Regions from separate parts of the Bradyrhizobium sp. 521_C7_N1_3 genome, predicted to be linked through region 1. Evidence: predicted binding sites of a transcription regulator. Region 1 holds the regulator's gene; each other region holds the start of a gene.
The links. Region 1 encodes PhoB, which activates phosphate uptake and scavenging genes when phosphate is short. Its sites were predicted from a motif close to TGTCATNNANCTGTCAT; they were not measured.
Positions count from the first base shown of each region.

Region 2: a site for PhoB is predicted at 1,269-1,285, ahead of AB7008_RS22840 (acetoacetate decarboxylase). Genes of this name have one in related genera too.
Region 3: a site for PhoB is predicted at 1,141-1,157, ahead of AB7008_RS17320 (inorganic phosphate transporter). Genes of this name have one in related genera too.

Region 1 is NZ_CP197232.1:9,888,482-9,890,682, reverse strand. It holds gene pstB (phosphate ABC transporter ATP-binding protein PstB) at 1-300, shown strand, start outside; gene phoU (phosphate signaling complex protein PhoU) at 312-1,028, shown strand; gene phoB (phosphate regulon transcriptional regulator PhoB) at 1,043-1,750, shown strand; gene AB7008_RS46975 (GcrA family cell cycle regulator) at 1,854-2,201, opposite strand, start outside.
Region 2 is NZ_CP197232.1:4,970,813-4,973,013, reverse strand. It holds gene AB7008_RS22845 (transporter) at 1-205, opposite strand, end outside; gene AB7008_RS22840 (acetoacetate decarboxylase) at 321-1,103, opposite strand; gene AB7008_RS22835 (patatin-like phospholipase family protein) at 1,326-2,201, shown strand, end outside.
Region 3 is NZ_CP197232.1:3,732,905-3,735,105, reverse strand. It holds gene AB7008_RS17325 (UdgX family uracil-DNA binding protein) at 1-1,098, shown strand, start outside; gene AB7008_RS17320 (inorganic phosphate transporter) at 1,207-2,201, shown strand, end outside.

The sequences.
Region 1 (2,201 bases):
CAGCAGCGCCTCTGCATCGCCCGCACGGTCGCGGTGCGGCCCGAGGTGATCCTGTTCGACGAGCCCTGCTCGGCGCTCGACCCGATCTCGACCGCCAAGGTCGAGGAGCTGATCCAGGAGCTGTCCGAGAACTACACGATCGCGATCGTCACCCACAACATGCAGCAGGCGGCGCGCGTCTCCGACAAGACCGCCTTCATGTATCTCGGCGAGCTGATCGAGTTCGACGACACCAGCAAGATCTTCACGTCGCCGACCGACCGGCGCACGCAGGATTACATCACCGGCCGGTTCGGCTGAGGAGACGGAACATGGGTTCTGAACATACCGCAAAGGCCTTCGACACCGACCTCCAGGAGCTCACGCGCCTGGTCGCCGAGATGGGCGGCATCGCCGAGCGCATGATCGTCGACTCCGTCGACGCCCTGATCCGCCGCGACGTCGCGCTCGGCCAGCGCGTCGTGACCATCGATGCCGAGCTCGACGCGCTCCAGAAGAAGATCGAGGAGCGCGCCGTGCTCACCATCGCGCGCCGCCAGCCGATGGCGGTGGATCTGCGCGAAATCGTCGGCGCCATGCGCGTCGCGACCGATCTCGAGCGGATCGGCGACCTCGCCAAGAACATGGGCAAGCGCGTTGCGGCGCTGGAGACCGATTTCCACCCGCTCAAGCTGTTCCGCGGCCTGGAGCACATGACCGACCTCGTGCAGCAGCAGGTCAAGTCGGTGCTGGACGCCTATGCCGCGCACGATCTGCCCGCGGCGATGGCGGTGTGGAAGGGCGACGAGGAAGTCGACGCCATCTGCACCTCGCTGTTCCGCGAGCTGCTCACCTACATGATGGAGGATCCGCGCAACATCTCGTTCTGTATCCACCTGATGTTCTGCGCCAAGAACATCGAGCGCATCGGTGACCACGCCACCAACATTGCCGAGACCGTGTTCTACATGATCGAGGGCCAGGCGATCACCGACAAGCGGCCGAAGGGCGACATGACGACCTTCGCCACGACGGTCCCGAACACTTAAGGAGCGACGACACCATGGGCGCACGCATTATGGTGGTTGAGGACGAGGAAGCTCTCACCGAGCTTCTCCGCTACAACCTCGAAGGCGACGGCTATGACGTCGAGACGGTGATGCGCGGCGACGACGCCGACACCCGCCTCAAGGAGCACATCCCCGATTTGATCGTGCTCGACTGGATGCTGCCGGGCCTCTCCGGCATCGAGCTGTGCCGGCGGCTGCGCACCCGGCCCGAGACCAAGCAGCTCCCGATCATCATGCTCACCGCGCGCGGCGAGGAGAGCGAGCGGGTGCGGGGTCTTGCGACCGGCGCCGACGACTACATCGTCAAGCCGTTCTCGGTGCCGGAGCTGCTGGCACGCGTGAAGGGCCTGCTCAGGCGCGCCAGCCCGGAGCGGCTCGCCACCGTGCTCGCCTATGGCGACATCGAGCTCGACCGCGACAAGCGCCGCGTGGCGCGCTCGGGCCGGCCGATCGATCTCGGCCCGACCGAATATCGCCTGCTGGAGTTCTTCCTGGAGCATCCCGGCCGCGTGTTCTCGCGCGAGCAGCTGCTCGACAGCGTCTGGGGCCGTGACATCTACATCGATGAGCGCACCGTCGACGTCCATATCGGCCGCCTGCGCAAGCTGCTCAATCTCGGCCGCGAGCAGGACCCGATCCGCACCGTCCGCGGCGCGGGCTACGCACTGGATGATCGCTTTGCGAAGGCGGAGCAGGCGTAAGGTCCGCTGCAAGCCGGCAAACAAAAAGCGCGCCGGGTGGCGCGCTTTTTTCTTGCTCGATCGTCCCGGCTCTGTGCCGGGACAGGGTTGTCTGGAACTGTACTCAGCGCGGACCCGGCTTCGCCGGCGCGCGCCGGCGATCGGCCGCGGGCTGATACGCCACGCGCGAGTGCTGGGCGCAGTAGGGCAGGCCGGAGAGCGCCTTGCCGCCGCAGAAGAAGAAATCCGGGCTCGAGGGATCGCCGACCGGCCAGTGGCAGGTGGCCTCGTTCAGCTCCAGCAGCGACAGCCGCTGGCTCATCGGCACGACGTTGTCGTAGGTGACCGGTTCGGCCTCGACCTCGACTTCGAAGGCTTGTGCCAGCGCGGTGTTGCCGCGTGCGATCGGGCGGGTCACCCGCATCATGTGCTGGGCGGGGCGCGCCTTGCGCGGCCGCGGCGCTGCCGATGA
Region 2 (2,201 bases), 4.9 Mb from region 1:
GTGACGCCGCGATCCAGGGCCGTGCGCGCGCATCGGTCAGGTTGAAATGCAACCAGAGCCGACCGTCATGGCTGAACTCGATCGGCTGGTCGATCGGCAGCGCCTCGGCGCTGCCGTCGCCGTGCAGCCGGAACGCCCAGACCAGGCCGGGAATGGCGGGCACGGAATCCGATATCGCGCTGACAAGCTTCGCCGGCTCAGCCATGGCCAACCCCAACCGTCAACAAACGCCCCGTTTCCGGAAGATGGCTGACGGCATCCTCCGGACCTCTCGCGGGTACTCAATTACGGCTTTGTTACAGTTTGATGATGATGCAGCCCTACTCCGCGGCCAGCCCCGTCGCGGCCACCGCCTCGACCTCCTTGACGTAGTCGTGCACGACGCGGCCGAACGGCAGCGTGAGATCGGCGATGTAGTGGTGCGCGCCCAGGCAGCGGAGAACCGGGAAATCCGCAACCGGCGCGTTGACGTGCGGCACCAGATGCAGCCGGCCGGGCCCCATCCAGGAGCCCTTCGGCACGATGTCGATGAGGTTGATCGCGACGAGCTGACAGACTTCGAGACGGCCGTCGACGCCCGGGATCATCTTCAGATTAATCTGCGTCTTCGACAGCGTCGTACGGGTGCGATCGCCGTTGCCGGCCATGCTCTCGTGCTTGTAGCCCATCGTGCCCATGGCGACGAGCTGGCCGGCATACTCCAGCGTGCCCGTCAGCGTGTCCTTGACGATCTCGAGCTTGGGATGGGCGTATTTCTTGGGAAAGCCCCAGATCTCGCGGCCCGCCGCGATCGGCGGATCATCATCCAGATACATCTGCGAGACGAAATTGACCTCCTCGCCGTTGAGGCGCGCGGGGATGACGAGGCCGGATTCGGTGTAGCTGCCGAAGCCGGAGGAGTCCGGCATCTTGATCCATTCGTAATGCACGATCGGCTGGTCGATCGGCTCCAACGGCTCGGGCAGGCCGGCGCGGATCAGCTCCGGATCGGTCTCGTAGGTGATGACGAGGAATTCGCGGTTGACGAAGCGATAGGGCCCGGCCGGATAGCTCGGCCCCGCCGCCGGCATGGACGGAAGTCTCAGCACGTCTTCCCTGCGCATCCTGATCTCCTGTGTGTGATGTCCGCCCGGCGGCGTCAGGCCTGGACCCCAAAATTGCTAGCCGCCGTCATTGACTGCGATGTGAAGGATTTCCGTCAGGCGCACGACCTCCCGCCATTCCCGCTGCGGTCGGCCTGCATGCAGACGATGCATCGGCGCTGAAATTGTCATCACGCCGTCACTGCCGGACGCAATCGTTTGGTCCACGCTAGGAGGCACGCCATGGACGCCCGCACGTCGCAACCGGCTCATCAGACGCATCAGCCTCCCGCACGGGGCTGGCGCCCCGAACGCTGCGACCGCGTCGCGCTGGTGCTGCAAGGTGGCGGCGCGCTCGGCGCCTACCAGGCCGGCGTCTATCAGGCGCTGCACGAGGCCGGCATCGAGCCCGACTGGGTCTGCGGTGTCTCGATCGGTGCAATCAATTCCGCCATCATCGCCGGCAACAAGCCCGAGAAGCGGCTGGAAGCGCTCCGCATCTTCTGGGAGCGCATCACCAACCGCAAGATCTGGCATTACACGCCCGACGGCGACATCTTCCGCCAGTGGCGCAATCTCACCAGCGCGTGGATGACGTCGGCGATGGGTCAGCCTGGCTTCTTCACCCCGCACCAGGTCAATCCCTGGTTCAGCCCGGTCGGCGCGCGCACCGCCACCAGCTATTACGATACGATGCCGCTGAAGGAGAGCCTGCTGGAGCTCGTCGACTTCGACCTCATCAACGAGAAGAAGGTCCGTTTCGCGGTCGGCGCGGTCAACGTGCTCTCGGGTAACTTCATCTATTTCGACAACTCCCATGACGAGATCGAGCCGGAGCACATCATGGCTTCCGGCGCCCTGCCCCCGGCGCTGCCGATGGTGCGGATCGGCACCGATCATTTCTGGGACGGCGGCATCGTCTCCAACACGCCGCTCCAGCATCTGCTCGACCAGGAGGACGCGCTCAACTCGCTGGTGTTCCAGGTCGACCTGTTCAGCGCGCGGGGCGTGCTGCCGCGCTCGATCCAGGACGTGATGGCCCGCCACAAGGACATCATGTATTCCTCGCGCACGCGCCACAACACCGACGTCTACCGCCGCACCCACAACCTCAAGATT
Region 3 (2,201 bases), 6.2 Mb from region 1:
GCAGTCCATCGCGACGAGCACAAGATGCATGCCTTCGTGCGCTTCCGCGAGATCGGCCGCGAACGCGCGGCGCATTACGTCGCCTGGTTCGAGCCGGAGCATCACATCGTCGAGCTTGCCGCGCCGTTCTTCGCAAAGCGCTTCGCCGACATGCCCTGGTCGATCCTGACACCCGATCTGTGTGCGCATTGGGACGGCCACGCGCTCTCGTTCACGTCGGGCGTGAGCAAGAGCGAAGCACCCGGCGAAGACCGGCTGGAGGAAACCTGGCGGCGCTACTACGCCAGCATCTTCAACCCGGCTCGGCTGAAGGTGAAGGCGATGCAGACGGAGATGCCGAAGAAATACTGGAGGAACCTGCCCGAGGCGTCGATCATTAAGCCCTTGATCGAGGACGCCGAGCGCATGACCGGCGCCATGATCGCCAATGCCGCAACCGATCCGCACAAGCCCCAGAAGCGGCCGGAGGCTCCGATGCCACGCAAGCTGGCTGCCGACGATCTCGAAGCGCTCCGCGAGGAGGCCGCCCATTGCCGCGCCTGCCCGCTCTACAAGGACGCGACGCAGACCGTGTTCGGCGAGGGCCCGAAAGACGCCACCATCATGCTGGTCGGCGAGCAGCCCGGCGACAAGGAAGACCTCGCCGGCCACCCCTTCGTCGGCCCGGCCGGCCAGATGCTAGACCGTGCGCTTCAGGAAGCCGGCGTCGACCGCAACAAGGTCTATGTCACCAACGCGGTGAAGCACTTCAAATTCGTGCCGCGCGGAAAGATCCGTCTGCACCAGAAGCCGGCGACGCCGGAGATCCGGGCGTGCCGGCAATGGTACGAGCGGGAAGTTTCGGCAATCCAGCCCGAGCTCATCGTGGCGATGGGCGCCACCGCCGCGCAGAGCGTGTTCGGCAAGATCACCCCGATCGGCAAGACCCGTGGCCGGCTCATAGATCTGCCCGAGGGGCGCAAGGCACTGGTGACGGTGCATCCGTCCTATCTGCTGCGGCTGCCTGATCCGGAAACGAAGGTGCTGGAATATCAGCGCTTTGTCGAAGACCTGAAGATTGCCGCCGGCTTGCAGAAGAAAGCCCGGCGCGCCGCCTAAATACTGGCAAATACTGGAGGGAAAGCGACTTTACGACGCAGCTGTCATCCAGCCTTCAAATCCATCGCGGACAATAGCCCTTTCAATTCAGTTAAGGGGCGTCCAAAAATGACAGATGTTGCATTCGACCGTGCGGTAGGCGATCCGACGCCTGTCCAGCCGGCCTCCAGGCCCAATCTCGACAAGGGTTTTAACCCGCTCACGATGATCCTGTTCTTCGGCATCCTTGCCGCAGGCCTGCTGTTCGTTGCCTACAGCATCTATGTCGACGTCAACGCGACCGGCACGAAAGTGACGACCTTCGTGCCCTACATCCTCCTGTTCGTCGCGCTGCTGATCGCGCTCGGCTTCGAATTCGTCAACGGCTTCCACGACACCGCCAACGCGGTGGCGACCGTGATCTACACTCATTCGCTGCCGGCCGAATTCGCGGTGATGTGGTCGGGCTTCTTCAACTTCCTCGGCGTGCTGCTGTCCTCCGGTGCGGTCGCCTTCGGCATCGTCTCGCTGCTGCCGGTCGAGCTGATCCTCCAGGTCGGCTCCAGCGCCGGCTTCGCCATGGTGTTCGCACTCTTGATCGCCGCGATCATCTGGAACCTCGGTACCTGGTATTTCGGCCTGCCCGCCTCCTCCTCGCACACGCTGATCGGCTCGATCATCGGCGTCGGCATTGCCAACGCCGTGATGCGCGGCCGCGACGGCACCTCGGGCGTCGACTGGAGCAAGGCCACCGAGATCGGCTACGCGCTCCTGCTGTCGCCGCTGTTCGGCTTCATCTGCGCCGCCGTGCTGCTGCTGCTGCTCAAGTTCATCGTGCGCAATCCGGCGCTCTATGCCGCGCCTGAAGGCAACAAGGCGCCGCCGCTCTGGATCCGCGGCCTGCTGATCGCGACCTGCACCGGCGTCAGCTTCGCCCACGGCTCGAACGACGGCCAGAAGGGCATGGGCCTGATCATGCTCATCCTGATCGGCACCGTGCCGACGGCCTACGCGCTCAACCGCACGCTGCCGGAGAGCCAGGTCGCCCAGTTCCAGAAGGTCTCGGAGGCCGCCTCCAAGGTGATCGCGGCCAAGGGCGCTGGTCACTCGATCATCGGCGATCC